One region of the Pseudoalteromonas sp. CF6-2 genome, then DNA from elsewhere that is predicted to be linked to it. Evidence: riboswitches for the same ligand, from Rfam matches in the RefSeq annotation. Region 1 holds a riboswitch; the other holds the start of a gene.
What was found. A riboswitch is a leader RNA that binds a small molecule or an ion and turns the genes downstream of it on or off. The one in region 1 is predicted to bind cobalamin.
Positions count from the first base shown of each region.

Region 1 (15,594 bases):
CAAAAAACATTGATCGCTGCACCTCCTGCTGCAAAGTTTGCCACCATTTGTGATGTAACACTGCTAGGAGCAATTGACACCCCTTGGCTTGCCACACCATGGTCGCCTGCAAATACAACCAAAGAGGGGTTTGAAATAACCGGTTTAAAGGCAACTAGTGCCTGCTCACTATCAAGCTGCTTTGAAAAAATAAGCGTTAATTGTTTAGCACAATTCTCAAGCTGACCTAAGGCACCAAGCGGCTTTGTTTTAAGGTCTATTTTTTGTTGAATAACAGCTGAAAATTGCTGGTTAATTGGCATGATATTAAACATCAGCTACCTGCTCTGTTTACGAAAGTAAAGTAAAAATAAAAAGAACACGCTACCGATAGCGGCTGTGATCACACCAACGGGTAGTTCTTGGTTATTCAATAGGGTTCGGCATAACACATCTACCCACACCATAAAAATACCACCGACCAAGGATGTCATAACTAAGTTATGGCTGCTGCCTTGCGGTGAAAAGTAGCGCACAATATGTGGGATCATCAGGCCGACAAAACCAACGCCCCCACACATGGCAACAAGCACTGCTGTAATTAATGAGCTTAGCAGCAGCATCATGATTCGAAAGCGCTGTACATGAATCCCCAAGGTCGCAGCACTTTCATCACCAAGCAGCATTGCATTGAGCTGACGACGAAATGCAATCATCAGCGTCATGCAGGCAATAATAACGGCAAATGGCAACCAAAGAGTGTCCCACTGGGCACGAGAAAAACTGCCCATCGTCCAAAACAAAATAGCGGTTATGGCTTGAGGATCGCTAAAATAAAGCAGCAGACTAGTCAGAGCACTAAATAAAAAAGATAGAGCAACACCAGCAAGTAACATGGCTTCAACTTGGCCAACATGGCGACGCCCTGCAATAACAATAAGCAACAGCATAGAAAGTAAGCTTCCGGCAAATGCTGCAACTGACATACTAAAGCCAAAACTCACACCTGTTAGGGCTATAAAGCACACCACACCAAATGAAGCCCCGGAAGAAATACCAAACAAGTAAGGATCAGCAAGTGGGTTTCGGGTTACGGTCTGCAAAATTAATCCCGCGAGAGCAAGTCCAGATCCCGCTAAAAATGCCAGCACTGTTCTTGGCATACGCAACTGCCAAATAATGCGCTGCACAAATTCATCACTACCTTGGCTAAACAAGCCATTGAAAACCTCACTCAGCGGTGTATTTGCAGCACCAAAGCTCAGTGCTAAAAAACAACTAATAAGTCCAACGACAACACATATACTTAAACGCATTGCATCAGTCATGTTGATGCTCCTGTGTCTGATAACCATAGAAATAAGTTATATGCGGAATAAACTTATCAGTGCTTGATTGCGGATGAGCAGATACCGCTGCACAGACGCCAAATACATCGCTCAACAGCTGCTCTGTTAGCACCGCTTTTGGTTGCCCCTGACAAACCAAGCGACCTTCATCAATCACCAGTAGCTCATCACATAAACTCGCTGCGAGATTTAGATCATGGAAAGAGGCAAGCACAGTTACATCGAGTGACTTCGCTAATTCCATTATTTGAATTTGGTATTTAACATCAAGATGGCTGGTTGGCTCATCCATGATGAGCAACTTAGGCTGCTGTACAATAGAGCGTGCAATGAGCGCTCTTTGCTTTTCGCCGCCTGAAAGCGAATCAAATGCTTGTTCACTATGATGAGATAAACCAACCTGCTCTATCGCTTGATATATTCGTTGCTTATCATTGGCAGACGTACCGCTAAAAAGTCGCTTATGAGGTGTTAAGCCTAAACTCACCACATCGAATAAAGACAAATTAAACTGCGATGGTGATTCTTGTAAAACCACAGCAACCTGCTTTGCATACTCATCAGCACTGATTTGCCAGATATCTTGACCGCTTAGCAGCACAGCTCCTTGCTGAGGTTTCAAGTAACGATAAAGACAACGCAGCAGGCTTGATTTACCAGCCCCATTAGGGCCGAGTAAACCTATAAACTGCCCTGCCTTTAACTCAAGGTTAATTGATTCAAGTATGGTTTTATTCGCAGTACCCCAACTTAAATCAGACACTGATATCAATGGCGCAGCGCTAAGGCTATTTTGTTGCAAGCTTTTTCTCTCTTGGCGAGTAAGCACAACGCACAAGAAAGTACTGCTAAGTACCAGAAAATGACGTGAGTTGACCCGCTCGATGATTAATTGTTAGTACTAAGTATCTGGCTGACCATATATTTATATGGATTACAGTTGCGGGAACAGCTGGAGAATTTCACTCCATTCCATAGCATATGAGTATTATGGCGGGCTAAGTAAATAATTCAATGAATATCGCTCTAGATGGCTAAAAAACAATTTTTGGCCAAGCTTGCCCTTGTTCATCTATATATACATCGAGTGTAATTAGCCCTGCATAAGGGAGATGGAAAACATTTAAATGCGTAGCTGATTGTTTTGGCATCAGGCAAACAATAGCAAGGATTTGTTTAATCACACCTGCGTGACTAATTACCAATGACTGTTCATGCTTAGATTCGCACAATGATTGTAAAAACGTTTGCCACCATGCCTCTACTCGTGCATAAAAGTCTGCCATAGACTCACCATTAGGTACTTTTACTTGCCAAGGATGCTGCCAAAAATCACCGATATGAGGTTTACTAGTTTGCTGCCAAAGTTGCTGATAGTCTTGGCCGTCCCAATCACCGAAATTAAACTCTTTCAGCGCGTTATTGTACTGTACATTCAAGTTATGTTGGTTGGCTAAATAATCTGCATGGACTGAGCAACGTTTTAGCGGTGAGCTATATATGGCATTTAAATTTATAAGCTCAGCAGAGGCTTGGCGCATTTGTTCAAGGCCTTGCTCAGATAAAACAATATCGATTTGCCCAGCAAGAATGCCTAGCGTAGCTATCTCGCCATGGCGAAGAAAGTAAACTCGTGAAGTAAATGCGTCCATAATATTCCTCAGTAACCAATAGTCAACGTTAACGCGTTTTAAATACACTGTCGACTTATGCTAAGGAACTCATGCGAAGAGAGTTAAGCTAAACGCATTAATCGAACATCAAAATGCAGCACTGCGTTTGCGCCAATCTTGCCACCGTTACCTTTTTTACCCCAAGCAAGCTCTGGGGGGACCACAAATTCATAGCGAGAACCAATATTCATTAGCAACAAGCCTTCTTTTAATCCTTCAATTGCTTCAGATAAAGCGAACACCTCTGGCATACCCGCTTTGTAACTATCGGCAATCACACTGCCATCAGCAAGCATAATGCGCTGATTAATCACCACAGTATCAAACTCCGTTATGCGATCCCCCTCAACATCATCAATCACTTTATACATTAAACCCGATGGGCACTGATGCGTATCTGGATGAGATGAGAACTTAACGATGAATGCTTCACTATTTTTACGGTTTAAACCTGAGGAGCCTTTTGACTTAGTAGTTTTCTTACGAGACACAGCAAACCTAAATTGTATTACAAATATAAACGCTTTATCGCATAACAACGTAACTGAAGCAAGTGGAGGTGTGAAGAATGAGCAGGGCAAGTGCTGAGAGACTCAGCACCTAACACCCACACAGGTCAGCTGACACTTAATGTCTCTGTGTTTCGGCTGATAGCCTGCGGCCAAAAGTCTATCACGCGATATAAAATCTCGCCACATACGAAAAAACCCGTTGCATTGCTGTAACGGGTTTCTCTAATTGGAGCCATGGTGCGCTACGCAGTAGGATGTCCTACTTTCACATGGCGAGTGCCACACTATGCCTACAAGGATAGAAGTAGTAGGGTCTTGGTTGGGTGTTTTATTTTTCTACAGGCAACAAAAAACCCGACTCTTTCGAATCGGGTTTCTCTAATTAGGAGCCATGGTGCGCTACGCAGTAGGATGTCCTACTTTCACATGGCGAATGCCACACTATGCCTACAAGGATAGAAGTAGTAGGGTCTTGGTTGGGTGTTTTATTTTTCTACAGGCAACAAAAAACCCGACTCTTTCGAATCGGGTTTCTCTAATTAGGAGCCATGGTGCGCTACGCAGTAGGATGTCCTACTTTCACATGGCGAATGCCACACTATGCCTACAAGGATAGAAGTAGTAGGGTCTTGGTTGGGTGTTTTATTTTTCTACAGGCAACAAAAAACCCGACTCTTTCGAATCGGGTTTCTCTAATTAGGAGCCTGGCGATGTCCTACTTTCACATGGCAAATGCCACACTATCATCGGCGCTGTTTCGTTTCACTACTGAGTTCGGCATGGGGTCAGGTGGGTCCAAAACGCTATTGTCACCAAGCGTATTCTGTTTGTTAATCGCCTTAGCAATTAACTAAAATTCGGAAATCTGATAATCGTAAATCTACTTTAGTATACTAACTTCTGTCTGTTACGCTGTCATAAAAATCTGTCTGGAACAGATTTTAACGCACGCAGTGCGGCTTTAGTGATTTACATGGATGTAAATCATAAAACGCGTTTGGCGTTGTATGGTTAAGCCTCACGGGTAATTAGTACAGGTTAGCTTAATGGCTCACACCACTTCCACACCCTGCCTATCAACGTTGTAGTCTTCAACGGCCCTTCAGAGACTTTAAAAGTCTAGTGAGAACTCATCTCGAGGCCTGCTTCGCGCTTAGATGCTTTCAGCGCTTATCAGTTCCGAACGTAGCTACCGGGCAGTGCCATTGGCATGACAACCCGAACACCAGCGGTTCGTTCACTCCGGTCCTCTCGTACTAGGAGCAACCCCTCTCAATTCTCAAACGCCCACGGCAGATAGGGACCGAACTGTCTCACGACGTTCTAAACCCAGCTCGCGTACCACTTTAAATGGCGAACAGCCATACCCTTGGGACCGACTTCAGCCCCAGGATGTGATGAGCCGACATCGAGGTGCCAAACACCGCCGTCGATATGAACTCTTGGGCGGTATCAGCCTGTTATCCCCGGAGTACCTTTTATCCGTTGAGCGATGGCCCTTCCATTCAGAACCACCGGATCACTATGACCTACTTTCGTACCTGCTCGACGTGTCTGTCTCGCAGTTAAGCTGGCTTCTACCATTACACTAACCGTACGATGTCCGACCGTACTTAGCCAACCTTCGTGCTCCTCCGTTACTCTTTGGGAGGAGACCGCCCCAGTCAAACTACCCACCAGGCACTGTCCGTAATCCCGATCAGGGACCAACGTTAGAACATCAAAACTACAAGGGTGGTATTTCAAGGACGGCTCCACAAAGACTAGCGTCTCTGCTTCAAAGCCTCCCACCTATCCTACACATGTAGGTTCAATGTTCAGTGCCAAGCTGTAGTAAAGGTTCACGGGGTCTTTCCGTCTAGCCGCGGGTACACAGCATCTTCACTGCGATTTCAATTTCACTGAGTCTCGGGTGGAGACAGCGTGGCCATGGTTACACCATTCGTGCAGGTCGGAACTTACCCGACAAGGAATTTCGCTACCTTAGGACCGTTATAGTTACGGCCGCCGTTTACCGGGGCTTCGATCAAGAGCTTCGTCCGAAAACTAACCCCATCAATTAACCTTCCGGCACCGGGCAGGTGTCACACCGTATACGTCATCTTGCGATTTTGCACAGTGCTGTGTTTTTAATAAACAGTCCCAGCCACCTGGTCACTGCGGCTCCCGTCCGCTTAGAGAGCAAGTCTCATCACAGATAGGAGCGTACCTTCTCCCGAAGTTACGGTACGATTTTGCCTAGTTCCTTCACCCGAGTTCTCTCAAGCGCCTTAGTATTCTCTACCTGACCACCTGTGTCGGTTTGGGGTACGATTCGGTATAATCTGAAGCTTAGAGGCTTTTCCTGGAAGTATGGCATCAACAACTTCACACCCTTGGGTGCTCGTCTCGTGTCTCAGTCTTAAGAGTCCGGATTTTCCTAAACTCTCAACCTACTCACTTTCACATGGACAACCAACGCCATGCTTGTTTAGCCTGCTCCGTCCCCCCATCGCAATTATACCAAGTACGGGAATATTAACCCGTTTCCCATCGACTACGCCTTTCGGCCTCGCCTTAGGGGTCGACTTACCCTACCCTGATTAACATGGGATAGGAACCCTTGGTCTTCCGGCGTGCGGGTTTTTCACCCGCATTATCGTTACTCATGTCAGCATTCGCACTTCTGATACCTCCAGCATACCTCCCGGTACACCTTCAACGGCTTACAGAACGCTCCCCTACCACTCAAACAAAGTTTGAATCCGCAGCTTCGGTGCATAGTTTAGCCCCGTTACATCTTCCGCGCAGACCGACTCGACCAGTGAGCTATTACGCTTTCTTTAAAGGATGGCTGCTTCTAAGCCAACCTCCTGGCTGTCTGGGCCTTTCCACATCGTTTCCCACTTAACTATGACTTTGGGACCTTAGCTGGCGGTCTGGGTTGTTTCCCTCTTCACGACGGACGTTAGCACCCGCCGTGTGTCTCCCGGATAGTACTTTACGGTATTCGGAGTTTGCAAAGGGTTGGTAAGTCGGGATGACCCCCTAGCCTTAACAGTGCTCTACCCCCGTAAGTATTCGTCCGAGGCTCTACCTAAATAGATTTCGGGGAGAACCAGCTATCTCCCGGTTTGATTAGCCTTTCACTCCTAGCCACAGGTCATCCCCTAACTTTTCAACGTTAGTGGGTTCGGTCCTCCAGTTGATGTTACTCAACCTTCAACCTGCCCATGGCTAGATCACCGGGTTTCGGGTCTATACCTTGCAACTCAACGCGCAGTTAACGCTCGCTTTCACTACGGCTACCCTAATCGGTTAACCTCGCTACAAAATATAAGTCGCTGACCCATTATACAAAAGGTACGCAGTCACATAACAAGTATGCTCCTACTGCTTGTACGTACACGGTTTCAGGTTCTATTTCACTCCCCTCACAGGGGTTCTTTTCGCCTTTCCCTCACGGTACTGGTTCACTATCGGTCAGTTGGGAGTATTTAGCCTTAGATGATGGTCCACCTATATTCAGTCAAAGTTTCACGTGCTCCGACCTACTCGATTTCACTTAGATTGCATTTTCGTGTACGGGACTATCACCCTGTATCGTCAAACTTTCCAGAATGTTTCACTAACACAAAATAAGCTTAAGGGCTGGTCCGGTTTCGCTCGCCGCTACTTCCGGAATCTCGGTTGATTTCTGTTCCTACGGGTACTTAGATGTTTCAGTTCTCCGCGTTCGCCTCTTACACCTATGTATTCAGTGCAAGATACCTGCAAGCAGGTGGGTTTCCCCATTCGGAAATCCTAGTCTCAAGCGCTTTTTACTAGCTTGACTAGGCTTATCGCAAGTTAATACGTCCTTCATCGCCTCCAACTGCCAAGGCATCCACCGTGTACGCTTAGTCACTTAACCATACAACCCAAACGGGTCTTTGTTAGTGACAGCTGTTAACTTCGCCAGAAGTTAATTCATCAAATAATGATGAGAATACTAAAGTAGATACCAATTAATCATAAATGATTAATGGCATTTTTTTACTTTTGAAAACTCTTTATAGATACAAGTATCTATAAGAATTTTAATATCAGCTTTCCAAATTTTTAAAGAGCATATTAATTAGTCAAACCAAGCGGTTTAGCTAACTAACAATCATCTGTGTGGACACTACGAACAAATAAGTTCTAAATCGTATAAGGAGGTGATCCAGCCCCAGGTTCCCCTAGGGCTACCTTGTTACGACTTCACCCCAGTCATGAATCACTCCGTGGTGAACGTCCTCCCGAAGGTTAGACTATCCACTTCTGGAGCAACCCACTCCCATGGTGTGACGGGCGGTGTGTACAAGGCCCGGGAACGTATTCACCGCATCATTCTGATATGCGATTACTAGCGATTCCGACTTCATGGAGTCGAGTTGCAGACTCCAATCCGGACTACGACGCACTTTAAGTGATTCGCTTACCCTCGCAGGTTCGCAGCACTCTGTATGCGCCATTGTAGCACGTGTGTAGCCCTACACGTAAGGGCCATGATGACTTGACGTCGTCCCCACCTTCCTCCGGTTTATCACCGGCAGTCTCCTTAGAGTTCCCGACCGAATCGCTGGCAACTAAGGATAGGGGTTGCGCTCGTTGCGGGACTTAACCCAACATCTCACAACACGAGCTGACGACAGCCATGCAGCACCTGTATCAGCGTTCCCGAAGGCACCAAACTATCTCTAGTAAGTTCGCTGTATGTCAAGTGTAGGTAAGGTTCTTCGCGTTGCATCGAATTAAACCACATGCTCCACCGCTTGTGCGGGCCCCCGTCAATTCATTTGAGTTTTAACCTTGCGGCCGTACTCCCCAGGCGGTCTACTTAATGCGTTAGCTTTGAAAAACAACTCCGAAGAGTCGAGCTTCTAGTAGACATCGTTTACGGCGTGGACTACCAGGGTATCTAATCCTGTTTGCTCCCCACGCTTTCGTACATGAGCGTCAGTGTTGACCCAGGTGGCTGCCTTCGCCATCGGTATTCCTTCAGATCTCTACGCATTTCACCGCTACACCTGAAATTCTACCACCCTCTATCACACTCTAGTTTGCCAGTTCGAAATGCAGTTCCCAGGTTGAGCCCGGGGCTTTCACATCTCGCTTAACAAACCGCCTGCGTACGCTTTACGCCCAGTAATTCCGATTAACGCTCGCACCCTCCGTATTACCGCGGCTGCTGGCACGGAGTTAGCCGGTGCTTCTTCTGTAAGTAACGTCACAGCTAAGTGCTATTAACACTTAACCTTTCCTCCTTACTGAAAGTGCTTTACAACCCGAAGGCCTTCTTCACACACGCGGCATGGCTGCATCAGGCTTGCGCCCATTGTGCAATATTCCCCACTGCTGCCTCCCGTAGGAGTCTGGGCCGTGTCTCAGTCCCAGTGTGGCTGATCATCCTCTCAAACCAGCTAGGGATCGTCGCCTTGGTAAGCCATTACCTTACCAACTAGCTAATCCCACTTGGGCTGATCTTATGGCGTGAGGCCCGAAGGTCCCCCACTTTGGTCCGAAGACATTATGCGGTATTAGCAGTCGTTTCCAACTGTTGTCCCCCACCATAAGGCACATTCCCAAGCATTACTCACCCGTCCGCCGCTCGACGCCAGAGGTGCAAGCACCTCTTCGTTTCCGCTCGACTTGCATGTGTTAGGCCTGCCGCCAGCGTTCAATCTGAGCCATGATCAAACTCTTCAATTAAAAGTTTTTTGAAACCGAAGTTTCGTGCTCAATGAATTCTGTATAAATTGACTATATAGTCACTCATAAGAAATTGAGACTCTAAATTTGTTTGCGTCATCTAGCGAACTAGACTCTGCTGTTAGAACTCAATCTGTACGAGTGCCCACACAGATGATTGCTTTATATTGTTAAAGAACGTTGCGAGGTTGTCGCTAGGGATGCGTATAATACATCCTTAATTTTTCGAGTCAACACTTAATTTTAAACTTTCTTTTTAGACCGTTTTAAACCGAAGTTTTACTTAACTCTCTGTCACCTTGTTCAGCGTCTTTCGTTGCTGCCCGCCGTGTCAGTGGATGCGCATTATAGGGATGCGAATAATTAACGCAAGCACTTTTTGTAGAAAACTACTAAAAACTTACCTTTCGCGCAAAAAACAAGCTAAAGGCAGTAAAAAACACAGTTTACTGTACAAAATACAGCCAACTTTTCTCGAGAGGATCTTAAGTATTATCGATATTAGGTAATACGCAAGTTTTTAAATAAAAAAGCGCCACTATTTTTAATGGCGCTTTTATCAATCAATGATGGATTAGTACAAGATACTATATAGTTTACGGCGATACTTAGACGCCAATGCATCGCCATCAGGTAAAGAGGCAATGATTTCTAGATAGCTTGGTTTTGCATCTGCGTAGTTAAGATCTTTTTTAAGCACATTAAATAACACCTCTAACGCTTCTTCTTTGCGACCCGCATTATTAAGCGCATTGCTTAACTCTACTTTTATCTCTAAATCATTTGGGTATTTTTCAACTTTAGCTTGCAGTGCTTTTATTTCTGGAGAGTCTGTTGCAGCTAATGCTTGTTCACACTTTGCTTGAATATTTGTGAAATACGCATCACGTTCATTCTCTGCCACTGAATCTAGTAATGCTTGTGCATCTTCTAATTTATGAATTTGAATACAAATATCAGCTAATACTAATTTTACACGCGTATGGCTCGGATCAAGCTCATAAGCCTGCTTTGCATAATTAAACGCATTATTTAAATCTTGATTAATTAACGCTTGCTTAGCTTGTTCAAGTAATAACTCGTGCTGGGCTGGTAAATGCTTTGCTAGCGCATCACGAATTTGCTGTTCTGTTTGAGCACCCGGTAACATATCTACAGGCGCAGAATCTTTTAACATCACAAGCGTTGGTAATGCTTGCAAACCAATTTGCTGTGCAAGTTGCGCTGCAAGAGCTTGCTCAACGTCACAGTCTAATGTCGCTACTAATAAATGCTCACCGTATTCATGTGCGATTTTTTCTAAAATAACAGCTTGCTGATGACACTCTGGGTTTTGCGCAGAGTAGAAAGTTAGTAAAACTAATTTTTCGGCTGAGGTCTCACCCAGTACTTGCTGTAAATTCTGTGGAGTAACATTTACCATATTATTCATTTGATCAATTGCACTATATAAGTATTTAGGTTTTTATATGGTGACAAACATAACAATTACAAGCCCATTCAGTCGAGGTCATTATGAAATTATCAGTTATATCTGCTGCGTTATTATTTCTTACTCCCATAACACAAGCAACAAGCTTAGATTTAAATCTTCAGAAAACCATGCCAGAGATTGAAAAGCTTTACTTAGATTTACATCAATCTCCAGAGCTTTCTTATCATGAAAAACAAACAGGTAAGAAATTAGCAAAACGACTTACTAAACTTGGCTTTGAGGTTACTGATAATGTAGGTGGCTATGGCGTAGTTGGTATTTACAAAAATGGTACTGGACCAACTGTGATGATCCGTACCGATACAGATGGCTTACCCATTGTTGAACAAACTGGTAAACCGTACGCTTCAAAAGTAACGGTTACAAACGACGAAGGCTCAACTGTCGGTGTAATGCATGGCTGTGGTCATGATATTCACATGAGTTCGTTTATTGGCACAGCCCAACAGTTAATGACACACAAAGATCAGTGGCAAGGTACATTAATGATGGTCGCACAACCCGCTGAAGAAGTAGGCGGTGGTGCAAAAGCAATGCTTAAAGAAGGACTTTTTACCAAGTACCCTACGCCTGACCACGTAATTGCTTTACATGTCAGTGCCAGTGTTCCTGCTGGTAAAATCAGCATGAAAAATGAGTACACAATGGCAAGTGTTGACTCTGTTGATATTACTGTAAAAGGTAAAGGTGGTCATGGTGCTTATCCTCATACAACAATAGACCCTGTTGTAATTGCTTCACGTATTGTGTTGGCACTGCAAACAATTACGAGCCGTGAATTGTCACCATTAGAGCCATCGGTGATCACGGTAGGCTCAATTCATGGTGGCTCTAAACACAATGTCATTTCTGATGAAGTAAAACTACAACTTACATTGCGTAGTTATAACCCTGAAGTTCGCTTACAACAAATCGCGGCGATTAAACGAATTTCTAAAGGTATCGCATTAAGTGCAGGACTTGATGAAAGCTTAGCACCTGAAGTATATGTGCATGAAGATGAATCTATTCCATCTACTTATAATAACCCTGAGCAAACCAACTTAGTGCGTTCAGCAATTGCTAATGCGATTGGTGAAGACAATGTACTTGAAACAGAAGCAGTCATGGCCGGCGAAGACTTTGGTTTATACGGACGTACAGATAAGAATATTCCAATTACTTTATTTTGGTTAGGGGGTGTTGAGCCTAGTCAATATGATGCCGCAATACAATCTGGCACAACATTACCTTCTTTACATTCAAGTAAGTTTGCACCTGATTACAAAAAGGCGCTCCCTACTGGGATTACAGCGATGAGTAATGCCGCGGTTGCCCTATTCAACAAAAAATAGTTTAGGCTGACTTAGTTCTGGGCTTAGCTTTTCTTTTAAAACGTCGCTTTTGCGGCGTTTTTGGTAACTGGGCAAAGACTTGGCTGTCGCACTGCTTAGCTTGCTCAACTAAAGCATGTAACTCAGTCAGTAATGGCGTTAAAAATTGCTGATAACTCATATGTTGCTCAGCTATATTCCCTAACGATGCTTCCCACTTAGCTGTTAAGTCAGGGCTAGCAAGCTGCTCTGGTAATGTACTTATGAGAGCTTTACCTGTTACTGTAGCTAAAATGTGTTTACCTTGACGCTCTAGAAAGCGGCGCTTGAATAAAAGCTCAAGAATGCCTGCCCGTGTAGCCTCAGTACCTAGACCATCCGTATCTTTGAGGATCTTTTTAATTTCAGGGTCTTTCACATAGCGACTGATGCCTGTCATAGCACTTAATAAGGTCGCATCAGTAAAGTGCGCTGGCGGTGTGGTCACTTTGTCTACCACTTCACCTTGATTGCAATGCAGCGGCTGACCTTTTTCAAGTGGCGGTAAGGTTTGCTCATCCTTTAACTCTGTTTTGCCCATTAATGTTTTAAAGCCTAAGCTAATATCTTGCTTAGCAGCAGCTTTAAAAAGCCCACCCGCAATATCAACCGTTACTTTGGTTTCTTTAAACACATAGTCTGGATAAAACTGAATTAAATAATGACGACAGATCAATCGATAGATTTTTTGTTCTTCGCTATTTAATGATGCTGAGCGTAGCTGCTTTTCGGTGGGAACAATAGCGTGGTGAGCTGCAACCTTGTTGTCATTAAAACATTTACTCCGCTTACTGGTATCAGCTTGCTTGCAAGCTTCACTTGCTTGACCTTCATTATTGGCGATAGCGGCAATAATACTCGCTGCATCTTTATGATGCTCTTTTGGTAAATAGCGATTATCTGAACGAGGATACGTAATTAACTTATGACGCTCATACAAGCTTTGACAGGTATCTAGCACCTTTTGTGCTGGCATAGAAAACGCTTTTGCCGCATCAATTTGTAAAGCCGACAAGTTATAAGGTAACGGCGCTTGTTGTTTTTTTTGTTTTTGCTCAAGCTCAACCACCTTAGCTGGTTGATTAGTAATTCGTGACACAACATTTTCAGCAAGTCCTCTATGTAATACTCTACCTTCTTCATCTTGATAGGGCTCGCATGCTTTACTTGGTTGCCACTTAGCAGAAAATGTTTGCTGCTGCTCTGTTTCGAGATGAGCCAAAACTTCGTAGAAAGGTTTTGCTACAAAGTTAGCTATTTCATTATCGCGATTTACAACTAGCCCTAAAATAGGTGTTTGAACACGACCTACAGACAACACATTACCAAACCCTGCTTTTTGCCCAGCAAGCGTATAAGCTCGCGTTAAATTCATGCCAAATAACCAATCAGCACGTGAGCGAGCTAAGGCTGATACGCTCAAGGGAATAAAATCGCGATTCGACTTTAAATTATTCAGCGCTTTTTTAACTGCACTTAAGTTTAAGTCGCTTATTAAGAGCCGCTGGATTTGCTGTTTTTTAGCTTGGCTTAGTTTTACCTGTTCAATTACTTCATCTACCAATAACTGGCCTTCACGGTCAGGGTCACCAGCATGGATGATTATACTCGCTTGCTTAATCAGCTTTTTTAATACGGTGAGTTGTTTGCGTGTTTTTGCTTTAGGTTTTAACTGCCATTGTTCAGGCACGATAGGTAAGTGCTCAAATCGCCACTTTTTAAAACTTGCATCGTAATCGTCAGGCTCAGCTTGTTCAAGCAAATGACCAATACACCAAGAAACACAATCACCATTAGCAAGCTCAATATAACCTTCCTGCTTTTTTTGTGGTTTTGGTAGTGCATCAGCAATGGCTCGTGCAAGGGACGGCTTTTCGGCAATGTAAAGTTTCATAACGCAACACTAAATACTGTTTTTATAAACAGTAGTCTAACACAGCATTTTTTACTTAGGAATGGTCTCGGCGAGCCTATTGCGACGGGTAAATAAATAAATCATAGGCAAATAACATACAACTACGGTGCCTATATTAATAACAGGGAGTAAGGTTTTATACATATATGTGCTATACGATAAATCCCATAAGTGAATATCAATTACGCGAAATAGTTGTAATATGGGTGCCATTACAACAACTAACTGCCCTAGTACGCTCTGCCAAAGATAAACCTTATCTTTTATACCAAGATAAGCAATGATGGCCATCCATGCTATGTCATTAAATGCCCATACAACGTAACGCCAAACAAAGATGTCATCAAACTCACTCAGGCTTGAATGGATAAGAGTGCCATATAGAAAAAAACTAGCGGTTATTACAGAAAACCTGAAGGCGAGCCAATCATTTCTGATATAAAAAACAAAAATAGCTGGGCTCAGAATGAACACCCAGCTATTACTTAATATAACAATAAAAGAGTTGAACCAATCAGGCACAAGTAACGACCTTAATCAGTTTTCTGTTTTACCATCGTTACCATCACCGTTACCTGGCAGGTAGCAATATTTATCGAGCTTTTTCATTCTTATACCCATTACATTCTTTAACTAATTGTAACTGTAACTGATTTAGGGTCTTACATCAATAGGATCCGACTCTTGCGCCTTGCCTTGCATAATTGAGATTTCGACGCGACGGTTACGCTTTCTATCTTCATCGGTAACATTGGGAACAAGTGGCCTCGTTTCAGCATGGCCCACTACGACCATTCTCGATTTATCGAAACCTGGGGCTTTTTCCATTTCACTTGCAACTGCAACTGCACGCTTTGAAGATAAATCCCAATTATTGGTATATAGCTCATTGGAAACCTGAAAATCATCAGTGTGACCAGATACCGTTATTTCGCCAGGCACGTCTTTTAACAAGGTTGCAATATCTCGAATAATTGGTTTAAATTTAGGCTGTAAAAACGCACTCCCTGAAGGAAATGAGCCATTTTCCCGAATACGAATAATAATTTGCTGGCCTAAAGACTCTAGTTCAATCGCCCCATCAATAATCTGTTGTTCAAGTTGTTGCGCAATTTTCTTCACAAGCTCGTTGGTTTGTTCTTGATTCGCAGCGGAAATAGATTGATCCATCGCTTGTTCTTGCGCTGTACTTTGAGACTCACCGCCACGCTTATTACCACGCTGCTCTTGACGTCCACCTGCTGAGCTTTCATCACCGGCTTGGAATTCCAACATCTGCTGGGTCATTTCAACCGTTTGTTGTTGAATTGTTTCGATAGGCGTAGGCTCAGGTTTACCTGGCGTAAACTCCATGGCTATTACTGAAGTTCCTTTTGGGATGTCTTTTACTTCAATTTTGTTTTGCACACCAAAAGCAAACTTCATTGAGCCAGCAATTTGCTTAAATTTAAGGACATCCATTTCAGAAAAGGCAAGCAAGAGTACAAAGAAGCACATTAACAGTGACATTAAATCTGCGAAGGTTCCCATCCAAGCTGGTAAACCCGGAGGTGGACATTTGCACTCTTGATCAGACATGCTTACTCCTCAGTATCCACTTTTCGTTT
Region 1 covers NZ_CP091442.1:787,741-803,334, reverse strand. Annotated here, with positions in the region: gene cobT (nicotinate-nucleotide--dimethylbenzimidazole phosphoribosyltransferase) at 1-314, opposite strand, end outside; gene L3Q70_RS03735 (iron ABC transporter permease) at 318-1,307, opposite strand; gene L3Q70_RS03730 (ABC transporter ATP-binding protein) at 1,300-2,130, opposite strand; cobalamin riboswitch at 2,211-2,350, opposite strand; gene L3Q70_RS03725 (histidine phosphatase family protein) at 2,363-2,980, opposite strand; gene L3Q70_RS03720 (FKBP-type peptidyl-prolyl cis-trans isomerase) at 3,064-3,492, opposite strand; rRNA gene rrf (5S ribosomal RNA) at 4,216-4,330, opposite strand; rRNA gene L3Q70_RS03710 (23S ribosomal RNA) at 4,521-7,405, opposite strand; rRNA gene L3Q70_RS03705 (16S ribosomal RNA) at 7,685-9,225, opposite strand; gene L3Q70_RS03700 (tetratricopeptide repeat protein) at 9,800-10,657, opposite strand; gene L3Q70_RS03695 (amidohydrolase) at 10,741-12,054, shown strand; gene L3Q70_RS03690 (DNA topoisomerase III) at 12,056-13,966, opposite strand; gene L3Q70_RS03685 (hypothetical protein) at 14,018-14,509, opposite strand; gene L3Q70_RS03680 (flagellar motor protein MotB) at 14,642-15,565, opposite strand; gene pomA (flagellar motor protein PomA) at 15,568-15,594, opposite strand, start outside.

Region 2 (15,594 bases), 1.5 Mb from region 1:
TGAGATCAGTGAACAAAAACCACTTAACTTTGCTAATGAACTTGAACAAGCAGCCAAGCAAGCACGCGCTGTCAATCCTCAGCAGTTTATTGCTCAAGGTATAAAAGGGGCTGATATAAAAACTGCGCTTGAAAAAGCGCGGTTAAAAATAATTCAACGTTACTTTTCGTAACGAACTAGGCGTAAATACAGATCCGACGTTTTCGCATGTAAGCTATTTACGCCTTTATCAAATTGATAAACCCAAGCAAGATCAGTTCGTTCTTTACCTGAGGTACTGCTCCAGTAGTTTTGTAATTTGGTGGCATAGAAAACTTGTTCATTAATGCTCGGTTGAACACATTGATGTTCTAAAATGCTTGCCAATTCTTTTATGTTTGGCACATGCCAGTCGCTATACTGAGCATAATCACTCATCGTTGCGCCGCGTAATGCCTCACCCCATGATAATTGTTGGCTCGTTCCTTCACAGTTTAATGTTTCTGTATTATAGCTTTGACCAAAGCTACAGCGTTGCCACATTAACCCTGTTTTGCTATCGCTTACCGTGCCATCGTTATTAATAACAAACCGCGTTGTTGGCGTCGTTTCTGCGACACCGTCGTAACACACTTGTGCTTGAGCAACACCGGCTGATGCTGCAAATAATCCAACCGATACTAGCAAAGATAATTGACGCATTTTACTCTCCTGGTGTTCTGACTAAGCGAACAAACGCTGTATTGTTTTTTGGATACGCTAAATCGTTCGCGCTAGTCATATCAATAATATAGGCCTGCGATAGACTCGTACCATCAGCAGCAGTTTGTGATGTCCAGTACGGCATAAATGCGTCACTATTACTGCTTAACTGGGTCGCATCAGGTTGATTTGGGAAAAACTCACTACTCAGTAAGCTTGCTTCACCTTGTTTAGAGTAATCGAGCAAGCCTTGCAACTCAGTATAAGTAGGCACTCGCCAGTTTGTGCCCCCGCAAAAATCAGTGGCATTAACTTCTTCTACATAAGTTTGTAAACCACAGGCGGTATTACTTGGACATGTTGAATTTGGCGCACCTTGTACACTTCCTGTTTGTGCTCCATTTCCCTCATCTAAATACCAAGTGTAGTGATTTGTTGAGGCACGGACAGTCGTTGCCGGTGGTAGAGCTGAACTTGCCGCTTTTACTTCCCAAATTAACCCCGTCACATTATCTCGAACGCAGCTAAAGTTTGTGGCATCATCGGGCAACTCATCTGCAAATTGGTTTAATTTTGTGAAATCAAATGCCAAGTCGCCTTGCCCCACCTTATCAAGCTGATTAGCAACACTGTCTCTGCCTAAATCAGCATCTTGATTTGGGAAATCGTCACTGTTGCAATTAATTTTTTGCGAATTGTTATAACAATCATTCATGCCCGTATCGTTAATGTAACCAAGTGGTTTAGGGCTAATATCAATAACCACTGTATCAGTATCACTACGTGACTTACTATCCGTTACAGTGACTTCAAAACTGAGTTCCGTGTCTGAATCAACATCTGGGGCAGTGAATGAAGTGATACATTGATTTTGATTTGCAAGTGTCACAACCTCGCCCGTTACCTGCTGCCAAAAACATTGCTTGGTTGTGGTAACAACCTCACTATTAGTCGCATCAAGTGTTACGGTGTCAAACTCAATAACCTGCTGATCTTGCCCTGCATTTGCAACAATAATCTCGTTCGTTTTATTTAACGTAAACGTTTGTTCGATACTTGCTGAGCCCCCTTCGTCATCAGTGACAGTCAACTGCCATGTCATTTGTGTATTCGCTTCAAGCAGAGGGTGATTAAAGCGGATTGTTTTATCTGTATAGCTATTGATAACGAGATCTGGGCCTGACAGTTGTGACCAAAGATAACCGTTTATTGAACCATTTTCGTCAAGATCGAACGACTCTTCACCACTTAAAATAATTTCATCATTATACTGAGAAGGGAGCTCTTCAGGGGCGATTTGTGTGATCACAGGTTGTGGAAGCTGATTATTAGAGCTGATAAAAATGCTCACTTCATCACTCACTAACTGCCCATCAGCTGTTTGGTAATCCACACGAAGTACCAGTTCTGAATCGAGCTTAATATCAGGCGCAGTTAAAGATTGCTCAGCACCATCAGCAGGAAACCCTTCTATAGCGGGGCCACTCACCCGCTGCCAAGTAAAGGTACCATCCGCTGGCGAGCCTTTTGCCACGACAGTAAATTCACTTTTTTCTATTATTTGTTGATCTGCGCCTGCGTTAACTGTCGCAGCAGTAGGGGTATTGTCGCTATCACTACCACCACCGCCACATGCTGTTAGTGTTGTTATAACAATAGCAAGAAGGGGCACTCGTCTCATGTTAATCACCTTAGAAAACAAAGCCAGAGTCATTTCCAGCCGTCAAATTAGTGAATAGCAAGCAAGTAAAGTGCCAAATTAAAGAAGGGCTTAGAGATAGCTATCCTGATGAATACGCACAAATAGCTTAGTGCCTATTTTACTGTAATCCACCTTATATTCACGTCCATCTAAGGATTGAATAAAGAGCAACCGCTTTTCTTCTGCGAAAACATCTGCACTCGTAATATAAACCATTTCAAGGTAGCGCTCTTTCGCTTCACGACGATTTTTTGGCAGTTCTTCTTTAAAAGGTTCAAGCCCGTTTTGGGTCACCTTAATTCGTGGGTGGTTTTCGCCATTCACGATAACTAGATCGAGCTTTCTATCTTTATGAATTATCGTGTTTCGACCACTTTTAATAAAAGAACGTTCTTGACTCATAGCCTTATCCTGCTTACTACCACCTAACGATTCACATTTTTGTGTAATTGAGTATTTATAAACTCATTAGGATTTAATTTCCAACGATTTAAATATGCACTAAATTGCCAAATATCAGTATCGAGTACATTGGCAGGTAACAGTAGATCATACCCTGTCAATTGACCAAGATGCCGTGTTCGATTGGCAAACATAGCTATCAATCCTTTGTAACGCTGCCCGCTTGGAGCCGTGTATTGCGTATCCTCAATTAACCATTCTGATGGGCAATCCCCATTTTTGCAATGTTTTTGAACTACTTGCATAAACAGGTGACGCTGCTCAATCAATAATCGCCCTGCGATTCTTGGCTGTATCTGCATCAAAAACTCATCTATGTTATTGAGTTTAATACCAACTGCATTTAACTCAAGGTATTCTAAGCCTTGTTCCACTTTTGGTATACCACTATGATGAAAATTCTCTCTATTTAACTGCCAATATCCGACTTTATGACGATAAATGAGCGCATCTTCGCAGAATGTGAAACTAAAGTAGGGTTCCTGCGTTTTTAAATAACCAATGAATATCGCTGCAATACAGCTACTCGCGAGAAAAATCTCGATAATGCTAATTTCGCCAGGCCTTAGCAAATTAAATAACATAATAAATGTTAGCCCAATCCCACCCACTAGCAAAAACTCGATACCATGACGGGATGCGTGAGCACGAATATTCAAAATATCAGACATATTAACCATACACAGAAAAATAAAATACGAACATAACAATGCCCACTAACACGACTTTTCGTAACATCAGGCAGTAGTTACATTTTGACTCTTTACTCATAGCAAACACTCACTTTTAGTTACATTTCAGGAACAAACTCAGCCATTTTTTTACTTTTACGCCAAATGCACAAATTTACGGGATACCTGACATACTCGACACGTACTAATTTTGTACACTACACTCAACTAATTCTCTGGTAACACAATGATGTATTCTACACAATCTGGCAAAGCGCTTTTTCCTTTTATTATTACCCTGTTATTAGGGTTATGTGTTTATTTGTACTTACCTTCCAGCCAAGGTGAACAAACTGGCTTTGGTGATACTGCAACTCAGGTCAGCGCACACACCGTTACCTCAGAAGAAAATGCGGTACTTATCGAAGCAATAGGTAGTGCTCGCGCTAACCAAGCCATTTATATTCGTAGTGCCCAAAGTGATTATGTGACTGACATCTACTTTAATGATGGCGACTTGGTCAGTAAAGGTCAAAAACTCGTACAACTTCAGTCACAAGAAGAACAACTGACCGTTAAAGAACTCAGTATTAACCTCAGAGAAGAAAAACGCCAACTAGAGCGTTTAACCGAGCTTTCACGCTCACAAGCAACAGCTAAATCATTACTTGAAGAGCAATTATCACGTGTAGATGCAACCGAAGCTCAGCTTGAAAGTGCAAAAACAAAACTAGCCGAAATGACAATTACAGCGCCATTCTCGGGATTGTTAGGTAAACGAGAGATATCTATTGGTACCTATGTAAGTAGCGCCACAAATATTACCACCCTTGATGACATCAGCATTATTAAAGTTGACTTTAAAGTGCCTGAAAAATACCTAGCACAATTACAGCTAGGTATGAAAGTTATGACTCAAAACGATGCCTACCCAGAAAAAACCTTTAATGGCAAAGTGACCCACATTAGTTCACGCATTGATTCTGTAACACGCAGTGTTGAAGTAACAGCCAGCTTTGTAAATAGTAGCCGTTTACTACGCCCTGGTATGTTATTAAATACCGCCTTACAGCTTAGTTCAAACCAAGCGCTTATGGTGCCAGAAAAAGCAGTTATTCCTCAGCAAGATAAACACTATGTTTTCCAAATTGAAGACGGTGTAGTGAACAAGGTTGAAGTGCACGTTGCTGGCCGTCACAATGGCTGGGTTGCTATTGATAAAGGCCTTGAGAATGGCCAACAAGTTGTCACCGAAGGGATCATTAAAATCCGTACCGGCAGTAAAGTTAGTATCAAGGGCTAAAGCATGAAAATTACAGATACTAGCGTTAAACGTCCGGTCTTTGCGATCGTAATAAACTTATTGCTGCTTACCTTTGGTCTCGTTGCATTTTCAATGCTACCACTGCGTGAATACCCTGATATTGAAACGCCAATTGTGAGTGTAAGCACTGAGTATACAGGAGCCAGCGCAGAGATAATCGAAACCAAAATAACCCAAGTACTCGAAAACCGCATATCGGGTATTGAAGGTATCAAAAGTATTAACTCGTCAAGTCGCAATGGCCGCTCTAACATCACCATTGAGTTTAATATCAGTCGTGATATTGATGCCGCATCAAACGATGTTCGTGAGCGTGTAGCGAGAGCACTTGATAGCCTACCAGAGCAAGTTCGCCCACCCGAAGTATCAAAATCGAATAGTGATGAGAGTCCGATTGCTTGGTTCGTGCTAAACAGTACAACGATGGACTCATTACAGCTATCTGACTACGCACAGCGTTTTATTGTCGACCGTTTAGCCGTTGTTGACGGTGTTTCAAACGTTCGTGTAGGTGGTGAGCGTAAATACGCAATGAAAATTTGGCTAAACCGCAAAGCCATGGCTGCTCGAGGTATCACCAGCAGTGACATCGAAAATACCCTTCGTACAGAAAACGTAGAACTTCCTGCGGGTGAAATTGAATCGATTGACCGTGATTTTACCGTTCGTACTGCCCGTAGTTATAAAGACCAGCGTGATTTTAGAAACCTTGTAATTAAGCGTGGTGATGACGGCTACTTAGTTCGCCTTGGCGAAGTTGCAGATGTTCACTTAGAAGCGGCCGACGACGAAAGCCTATTTCGTGGTAATGGTCGAAACATGATTGGTTTGGGTATCGTAAAGCAAGCCAAAGCGAATACCTTAACTGTGGTTGATAACGCTCGCGCTGAGCTTGAAAAAATCAAACGCAACTTACCTGAAGGTACCACCATTGAAGACAGTTATGACTCGTCTGTTTTCATCAAAGAGTCGATTGATGAGGTGTATCGTACCCTTGCAATTTCAATGGCACTCGTTGTATTAGTTATTTACTTATTCCTTGGCAATATTCGCGCAACCTTAGTGCCGGCTGTAACAGTACCTGTGGCACTTGTTGGTAGCTTTATGTTCTTACTTGCAATGGGCTACTCAATCAACTTACTTACCCTGCTCGCTTTAGTGTTAGCTATCGGCCTAGTGGTAGATGACGCCATTGTGATGCTTGAAAATATCCACCGCCGAATTGAGCTTGGCGAGCCGCCTTTACTTGCAGCATTTCGTGGTGCCCGTGAAGTAGGATTTGCTATTATTGCCACCACACTTGTGCTCATTTCTGTATTCGTGCCGTTGGTATTTATGGATGGCCGAATTGGCGCGTTATTTACCGAGTTTGCTATGGCGGTGAGTGCTGCAGTGTTCTTTTCAAGTATCACAGCACTAACACTGTCTCCCGCTTTATGCTCAAAAGTACTTAAAGCCTCAGAGAAAGAAAGTAAATTTAGCCAATGGATGGATCGCTCGTTTAGCAAAATAGAGAATGGCTATCGCAATTCACTGCAATCGAACATGAGCCGTAAATGGGGTCTATTATTTACCATGATCTTGATGGGTGTTGTCAGCTTTATGCTATTTAAGCAGGTACCATCAGAGCTCACTCCAAAAGAAGACCGCGGCACTTTCTTTATCATGATGAGCGGCCCTGAAGGCGCAAGTTATGAGAATAACGCAGCAAACATGGCCAAAATTGAAGAGCGTTTAATGCCTTACTCTGAGTCAGGAGAATTAAGCCGCGTACTTATTCGTGTGCCAGGTTGGGGCGGCCAAGGTGGTGTAGCAATCGTTGGTATGGCCGATTGGGATAAACGTAAGCGTTCAACATGGGAAGTGATGGACGAAATTAGCGGTAAAATGACCGAAGTGACAGATATTAGAGCATTTGCAATTATGCGCCGCGGTATTGGTGGCGGTGGCTCATCGCGTCCAATTGAGTTTGTATTACAAGGTAACGATTATGATCAACTCGCCAAGTGGCGTGACCGCATCATAGAGCGTGCAGAGAAAAATCCTGGCCTTGTGCGTATTGACCATGATTATAAAGAAACGTTTCCACAGTTTTTAATCAATATAAACAAGAATAAAGCCGCAGATTTAGGCGTATCAGTTTCCGATGTAGGCCGCACTTTAGAGACCATGTTAGGGCAACGACGTGTCACAACCTTTATCGACCGTGGTGAAGAGTATGACGTAATTCTCAAAGGGACCAAGGAAGACTTTGCTAACCCAACAGATATCTCGAATATCTACTTGAAATCGCGCAGTGGTGAACTCGTTCCACTGGACAGCCTTATTACCTTAAAAGAAGAAGCAACCGCATCGCGATTAAACCGTTACAACCGTATGCGTGCAATCACGTTAAGTGCAAACTTAGCTGATGGCTACACACTAGAAGAAGCACTTAATTTCTTAAACCAAGTAGCCGCTGAAGAAAATGACATTGATGGAGCCATTGATTACAAAGGTGAATCGCAGTTGTTTTACGAAGGTGCATCAGCGATGACCTATGTGTTCATTCTTGCGCTCACAGTGACCTTCTTGGTACTTGCAGCCCAATTTGAAAGCTTTGTACATCCCTTTGTGATCATGCTAACCGTGCCACTTGGCCTAGTTGGCGCGCTCTTTGGTTTATGGTTTACAGATCTGACGTTAAATATTTACAGCCAAATAGGTATCGTGATGTTGATTGGTTTGAGCGCCAAGAACGGTATCTTAATTGTTGAATTTGCTAACCAACTACGTGACAAAGGCGTTGAATTTAACGAAGCCATTACCCAAGCGGCAACACAACGCTTACGCCCTATCATCATGACGTCACTCACCACTGTGATGAGCTCTGTTCCGCTTGTACTTGCAAGTGGCCCAGGTGCAGAGAGCCGAATGGTTATTGGTGTTGTGGTATTTACCGGTGTTATTGTAGCTACGTTACTAACATTATATGTAGTTCCCGCAGCGTACACAGCGCTTGCCCGTAATACTCAGTCACCCGAATACTTACAAGGTAAACTTGAACAGCAAGCGAAAGACAAACCGCTGGAAGACATTTAACGAGTCTTTAGCGATAATAAAACGCCGTCTTTACGGCGTTTTGTTTTTTCAGCTATAGTCAGCAAAAAGGTGAGGAAATTAAAATGGAAAACAACATACAAATAGCCACTTTTGGCGGTGGTTGCTTCTGGTGTATTGATGCCGCATTTAGACGTGTTAAGGGTGTGCTAAACGTCAGCTCTGGTTATGCTGGTGGTGACATTGAAAACCCGAGTTATCAGCAAATTTGTACTGGCTTAACCGGTCACGCCGAAGTCGTTCAACTTGATTTTGACAGCAGTATTATTAGTTACCACAGCTTACTTGAAATGTTTTTTACTTTGCACGATGCCACGCAACTAAACCGTCAAGGTAATGATGTTGGCACCCAGTATCGCAGTGTTATTTATTACCACGATGAACAACAAAAAGTGGCGGCTGAGACAATGATTGCTAACTTACAAAAGCAAATTCGCGAGCCAATAGTCACTGAAATAAGCCCACTCACTAACTTTTACCCTGCGGAGCAATACCATCAAGACTACTATACCGAAAACCCTAACCAAGGCTATTGCAGTATTCTTATTGCACCTAAACTTGAAAAATTCGCTCAGCATTACGCAGATAAACTAAAATAAAAAAAGCCCGCTAAGTAGGTAGCGAGCTTTTAGACGCAGAACTAATAATTTTCTTTATTAGAACTGATAACGGGCACCTACAAACAAGCGACGCTCAGCCGTGTTGTAGTAATAAAGCTCGTCGTTGATGAAGTCACCATCTAAGTCAGTGCCATAGGCATCAACGGCGTTGTACTGTTTATCGAACAGGTTTTCTACGCGAAGTGATAAGGTTAAATTATCAGTGGCTTGGTAGTGACCTACAAAATTCCACAGAGTATATGAAGGCAAGTGCGTGAGTTTACCATCGCGGTCTCCTCGGTACTGCATATCAATACCCGCATCAAAGTCGCCCCATGCTTTATGTAGTGACCAGTTCACGCTTTGTTTTGATACATAAGTCAGCGCTTCACCTGTTTCAGTATCTTCTGCTGATAGATAAGTAAAGTTAACACTATGATCAAAACCAAATACTTGGTTTTCGAAACTAAACTCTATCCCTTCGTGGCGAGCTTCATTGATATTTGTTGGCTGCCAATTACCTGATGCATTTGGTGCCCACGCAATTTTGTTATCTATTTCATTACGGAAAATAGCAATATCCAGGCTAATGTCATTCACATTTAATGATAAGCCTAACTCTTGGTTATCAGATGTTTCAGGCAATAAATTGGGATTTCCTGGGCTTGGTTCAGGGAAATATAAATCATTAAATGTGGGCGATTTAAAGCCAGTACTTTGGCTTACACGGAATGTTGCGATGTCGTTTAAGTGATAACCCACAGCAGCAGTATAAGTTGTTTCGTCGCCGAACTGTTGGTCATCATCTTGGCGTAGCGTTAAATTAGCAAGTACTTGTTCATCATCATAATAAGCACCAATAAATGCTGCAAACACTTCGCGGCTATCTTTTAAGTAAGTACCAGAGTTAGTATTTACTTTATCTTTATACCAATTTAAACCACCGCTTAGTGTCAGCGCTTGATTGAAAAAGTATTGACCGTTGTAATCGATTTGCTTACGTTCAGTTTCAAACTTATCGACCACAGCAGCACCTGTATAGTCGATACGTGAATCGTCTGAGCTGTCGCTTGAGATTGCAATATCAATCGCATGGCTGTGTTTTTCAAAGGCCTTTTTCCAACCTAATGAAGCTTGATAATTTTCGAATTCACCTTTTTCTACCCTGCTATCCGCAGGACTAAAAGAACTATCGTACTGCGCTTCACCTTCTGAGTACTGACCTTGTAATAAAAGCTCCCCTAGTTGCTCATTTTGATAGCCTAGGTTAAAGCCAAGGTTTTTATTTTCATAGCCATCTTCATCGGGTGCTACGCCTTGCAATACATCAAAGCCATCTGTTTTTTCATAACCAGCATTAACAGCAATATCAACACCAGCAAACTGACCACCAGTAGCCACTTGGTACTCTTGATAAGAATCAGAACCAAATGTAACATCTAAGGTCGTGTTTTGTGCTTTGCGAGTAATAATATTAATCACACCCGCTAATGCATCAGAACCATACACAGCAGCGCGAGAACCTTTAATAACCTCAACACGTTCAATACTGTTTAAAGGAATATTGCTAATGCCTTTATAGCCAAGCGTTGCAGACCCTGTGCGCACACCATCAATTAAGATAAGTGTATGACGTGTGCCTGAACCACGCAGTGAAACACCTGCGTTTTGACCAAAGCCACCATTGGCATTGATTTGAAAGCCTGCGCGGGTGGCAAGTAAACTTGGTAGGTCTCGCGCATAGCTAGCTTCAATATCAGTGCGGTTAATGACAGTTACGCTGGCCAATACATCATTAATTGATTGTTCGAATTTATTCGCCGTGACTGTAATATGCTCGATTGACTGCTCATCCGCAGACACAGAAAAAGACAACGCAGCAGCAACCGCTACGCCTAAGGTAGATTTATTTAGCATGATATCCCCTCGCCTGTGCCCACCGCACACGCAAATAGTAAGTTACTCCAAGGCCGGTCTCCGGACTTTGCGCATGCAGGGCACACACATTACCGTTGCGGGGGCAGTGTTGGCATTGTTTTCTCCATGAAAACGCACCAGCTTCCCGATTATCTTGCTGCTACTTCAACCTTTGAAGTATAGGTACCTTAGAAGGTACAGCAAGCACCTTGAAAATAGGCCGCTATTATGATGATTTTAGGGATAAAAGTCAATGGACGGCTATACTGCTAAAGGCTTTTTTATCAACAAAAAAGCCAAACGAATAGACCGCTTGGCTTTTTAGTGAAATTTAATTCATTTTTCATGCACTAGATTATGTATATAGTGCAAACAGCGAATTAATCGCGGAAGTTCTTAAATTGAAATGGCTGACCTAAATCAGCAGTACGCACAACTTGCATCGCTTCTTGTAAATCATCACGCTTTTTACCCGTAACACGTAATTCTTCACCTTGAATGGCTGCTTGCACTTTGATTTTTGAATCTTTGATTAACTTAACGATTTTCTTCGCTACGTCTTTTTCAATACCTTGCTTAAGTGCAACATCACGCATAACGTACTTACCACTGCGCGACTCATCTTTAAGCTCAAGGCTAGATACATCTAAACCACGCTTTGAAATTTTCGCAGCGAGAATATCAAAAAGCTGCATAACTTGTTGTGGTGCTTCAGCTTTTAGCTTGATTACTTTATCACTTAATTCGATTGATGCATCAACACCACGAAAATCAAAACGCGTCTCAAGCTCACGCTTAGCGTTGTCTACTGCATTTTGCGCTTCGTTCATTTCTACTTCAGAAACAATATCAAATGAAGGCATGGGGTTCTCCTAACAAATTTTCAAAATTAATATGGCAAGGATTATAACGTCAATTTTATAAATCTTTACATATTTCTGCACGCCGTTCAGGTGCGATAATAATTATGTTTGATATACTGCGGGTTCATTTTTAAACGACTTTTAGGATTTTTTCGTGACAAGGCGCGTTTACCAAGTTCTTTTTTTAATAAGCATTATCGGCTTCACTTTCTTATTCGCCAAAGAAATTAAAGGCGTGGGTAGCCTTTTTCCGCATATAGATAAAGTCGCACATTTTGGCATTTTCTTCGTGCTCGCTATGGTAATGGATAAAGCATTTAAACTCCCTCTTGTAGTGCAAATTCTGCTACTTGCAGGCTATGGTGCTGCTATTGAATTTATGCAAGATATGCTGCCTTACCGACAAGCTTCTGTTGGTGATTTTGTTGCTGACTTTATTGGTGCTGTAAGCTACTTTGTTATAAAGCTTGGTTTTCATTTAGGTAATAAGCAGCGCAATGGCTAAGACTCTCATTGTTGGTGATGGCGCAATTGGCTTATTATTTAGCTATTTTTTATCCACGCAGCATGACATCACATTACTTACCCGAAAACCAACCCTGACCACCCGCTTCTATCAAACGAGTAATGGTAAATCACACCCTATTAAAGCTCGCCTTATTAATCATCAAGAGCTTGCTGGGTCAGCCCCCTTTGACTTGGTGGTGATCACTGTTAAAGCATTTCAGGTGCAAGCGGCTTTTAAGCAAATAACACCTTACCTTAGTAAAGAGTGCCAGATCGTTATTTCTCATAATGGCATGGGTAATGTCGATGAACTCAATGCCCAGCTGTTACCTACTCAGGGGTTAGCGTTTTTAACAACGCGTTTAGCTGGGTTTAAAGTAACACCTTATAGTGTAAACCATACTGGAAATGGTGAAAGCGTGCTGGGCGCATGTAATATAGCGGCAAGTGAAAAGCTCAATGAGCTTAAACACCTATTTAGCAGCCTACCGCACTTTTCTGTAAGCGATGATATTCACTCATTGCGCTGGCAAAAACTGTTAGTGAATGTTGCTATTAACCCATTAACAGCCATTCATAACGTTAAAAATGGTCAGTTACGTGCACCGCAATTTAGTACACGCATCATTAATTTGCTCAGCGAAGCCTGCCTTGTGGCCAATAAACAAGGTATTAAAGTAAAGCTCAACGAGGCACTGGATCAGGCCTATTGTGTGATGACTGCAACCGCTGAAAACTTTTCATCTATGCAGCAAGACATTAGCCATAATAGAGAGTCTGAAATTGATGCTATCTGTGGTTATGTATGTGAGCAAGGTGCAAAGCTGGGTGTAAAAACCCCTCATAATCAAGCAATGCTCTGTTTGATAAAAACCAAATCAGCTGAGTTTTCATAAAAGTAAGCACGCTTCGAGGGAAAAAGTAAACGGCGCGCAGGCGTCAAACGTGTTTTGCGCAAAACAAGCCATTCCACCAGCCATAAAAAAAGCGCGAACGTGTCGCGCTTTTATCAGTATCCCTTATGGGCGATACACTTTTACGTTACTGTAGCCTTCTTCGTGCAGGATCAGCGCTTGCAACTGGCTCATTACCCCTTTCGCACAATATAGGTAATATTCTTTATCTTTTGGTAAGTCACCAAATTTAGTCGCTAAGCGGAAGAAAGGTAAATGCACAACATCAATACCTTCAAGCTCCAGTGGATTGGCATCTTCTTCCTCAGGTGAACGTATATCTACAACAACCGCCCCCTCAGGTAAGTCAGATACAGATTCAGCCTCTTTCACTTCTTCTTTTGCTTCGGTGTCGATATCACGGATATCCATCACACGCGCATTTTCAACGACCGTATTTAGCACGTCGAAATCAAACTTAGCTTCTTCGGCAAGAATCGTTTTAATTTTAGCTTTAACCGTAGGCTTTTTAGAGATCACACCACAGTATTCAGGCATGCTTTCTGCCATTTCGGCGGTACCAATTTGACGCGCAATATTAATAATATCTTGCTTGTCGTGTTGGATTAACGGACGAATGATTAAAGTTTCAGTCACACGGTCAATGACACTCAAATTCGCAAGTGTTTGACTTGAAACCTGCCCAATACTTTCACCTGTTACGAGTGCTTGCACACCTAGTTTTTCTGCAACTTGACTACCGGCACGCATCATCATACGTTTTAGAACCACACCCATTTGGCTGTTTTCTACGTTTTCAAGGATTTCAGCAACAACAGGTTCAAAATCAACCGTCACGAACTTAACTTTATGAGTAGAGCTAAATTGCTTCCAGATGTAATAGCTCGCCTGCTTAACACCGATTTCGTGGGCTGCACCACCTAAGTTAAAGAACAAGAAGTGAGTACGCGCCCCCTTACGGATCATTTGATAGCTGGCAACACCAGAGTCAAAACCGCCAGACATAAGCGATAATACATCTTCTTGTGTTGGCAGCGGGAAGCCCGCCATACCTAAGTGAGTTTCAGTAACTATATAGGCTTTATCATCACGCACTTCTAAACGTACTGTTACTTCAGGGTGAGATAATTTAACGCGCGCCCCTTCAACATGCTGGTTTAAACCACCACCTACGTAGCGCTCTACATCGCTCGATGTAAAGTCATGCTTACCTGAACGCTTACAACGCACGCAGAATGTTTTGCCTGCAATCGTATGGCCAATTAGCTCAAGTGCTTTTTGGTAAATATCGTCAATTGAGTCGAAGCCTGTTTCTGTTACTTCAATAAACTGTACGATACCAGGAATGCGTTTTAAGCCATCAATGATATCTAAGCGAACTTGCTCAGAGTCTAGGAGGCTTACCACTGAGATATTGTCCCAGTTATTTCTAACCTGCACTTTTTCGTCAACGCGACGTAAAACGATCTTAATGTTATTTTCTAATAACTTGGTGAAACGCTTACGAACAGACTTACTCTTAATAGCGATTTCAGGATGTAATTTGACGATAAATTTAAGCATAGTTCACTCTTAGACAGTGGGATTCACACGGCCCGAGGCATACCAACCTCAAGGGCGCGCGATTATAACAAAAATTATAGCGTCTAGGAAATAAACTGCTTTGTAGGATTATTGTTCGCTTTGCTCAGTGGCAGCAAGTGCTAAGTACTTTGCTCTTAAGTTGTTTACTTGTTCCAAATGTTGCTCTGTACAATGTGCTTTTAATAGCAATAGTACTTTTAAGATACCGTTATAGATATCTTCTCTGGCAAGCTCGCCGCTCAAGCGACGGGCTTTAATGTAAGGTGTCCAAAAGCTCACTGTCATTTTAAGCATATGGGCAAGCTCTGTTACATCGGCGTCATCAATAGTAATAATACCACCTGAACGTAATGCAAATAACACCTCTTTTACCTGCTCTAACAGCGCAGCTTGAAACTCGATATAGTCTTTTTTTAATACTTCATCACGGGATAAAATATCACCCAAATTATCGTAAAAAAATTGAAATCGCCACATCAGTTCAAACAAAGAGTCTAAATACCCTGCTAAGTTTTCAAGCGCATTATCTTCTGGTTTTAATGGCTTAAAGTGCGTATGGAGATGTTCACTGTATAAAGCAAAAATGTGACGAATAATGTCTTCTTTATTTTTAAAGTGATAATACAGATTGCCAGGGCTAATACCCATGTGTGCAGCAATGTGGTTAGTCGTAATAGCACGCTCTCCATGGAGATTAAATAGCTCAATGCTGGTATGTATGATTTTATCCTTTGTGCTCATATGCTGCTTACTCTATTTTTATATTTATTACGATCTGAAGTTCATTTTCAGCCAAGCAGTATAAACAAATGCGTGGCAATAAAATACTACCTTGAAAAATTCTAACTTCAATCGGCTTAGTACCTTATATAAAACCAAAAAATCTAATAGGATGCTCTTACTTCAAAGCTGCATACGAGTGAAAACACTGTTACTATAGCAAGCAAATTTTTAACTAGCTGATAGATATGAACGTTACTGCAATCTACCCAGGTACCTTTGACCCGCTAACGAATGGGCACACAGACCTCATCCATCGAGCAGCTAAAATGTTCGACAAAGTCATTGTGGCTATTGCTCATAATCCAAGTAAACAACCCTGTTTTACACTAGAAGAACGTGTAGAGTTAGCAAATACAATTTTAGCCCACCTTAAAAATGTAAGCGTGATCGGCTTTTCTGGTTTATTAGCTGACCTTGCCCGTGAGCATAAGGCTGAAGTACTCATTCGTGGTATTCGTGCTGTATCTGACTTCGACTATGAGTTTCAG
Region 2 covers NZ_CP091442.1:2,871,752-2,887,345, forward strand. Annotated here, with positions in the region: gene L3Q70_RS13270 (tRNA nucleotidyltransferase) at 1-172, shown strand, start outside; gene L3Q70_RS13275 (DUF1566 domain-containing protein) at 160-681, opposite strand; gene L3Q70_RS13280 (DUF1566 domain-containing protein) at 683-2,362, opposite strand; gene L3Q70_RS13285 (hypothetical protein) at 2,453-2,785, opposite strand; gene L3Q70_RS13290 (DUF2982 domain-containing protein) at 2,809-3,525, opposite strand; gene L3Q70_RS13295 (efflux RND transporter periplasmic adaptor subunit) at 3,767-4,819, shown strand; gene L3Q70_RS13300 (efflux RND transporter permease subunit) at 4,823-7,921, shown strand; gene msrA (peptide-methionine (S)-S-oxide reductase MsrA) at 8,005-8,538, shown strand; gene L3Q70_RS13310 (TonB-dependent receptor) at 8,596-10,455, opposite strand; cobalamin riboswitch at 10,489-10,661, opposite strand; gene L3Q70_RS13315 (YajQ family cyclic di-GMP-binding protein) at 10,836-11,318, opposite strand; gene L3Q70_RS13320 (VanZ family protein) at 11,473-11,823, shown strand; gene L3Q70_RS13325 (2-dehydropantoate 2-reductase) at 11,816-12,721, shown strand; gene thiI (tRNA uracil 4-sulfurtransferase ThiI) at 12,845-14,302, opposite strand; gene L3Q70_RS13335 (TetR/AcrR family transcriptional regulator) at 14,411-15,064, opposite strand; gene coaD (pantetheine-phosphate adenylyltransferase) at 15,292-15,594, shown strand, end outside.
Region 2: another riboswitch for cobalamin. It lies ahead of L3Q70_RS13310 (TonB-dependent receptor); the one in region 1 lies ahead of L3Q70_RS03730 (ABC transporter ATP-binding protein).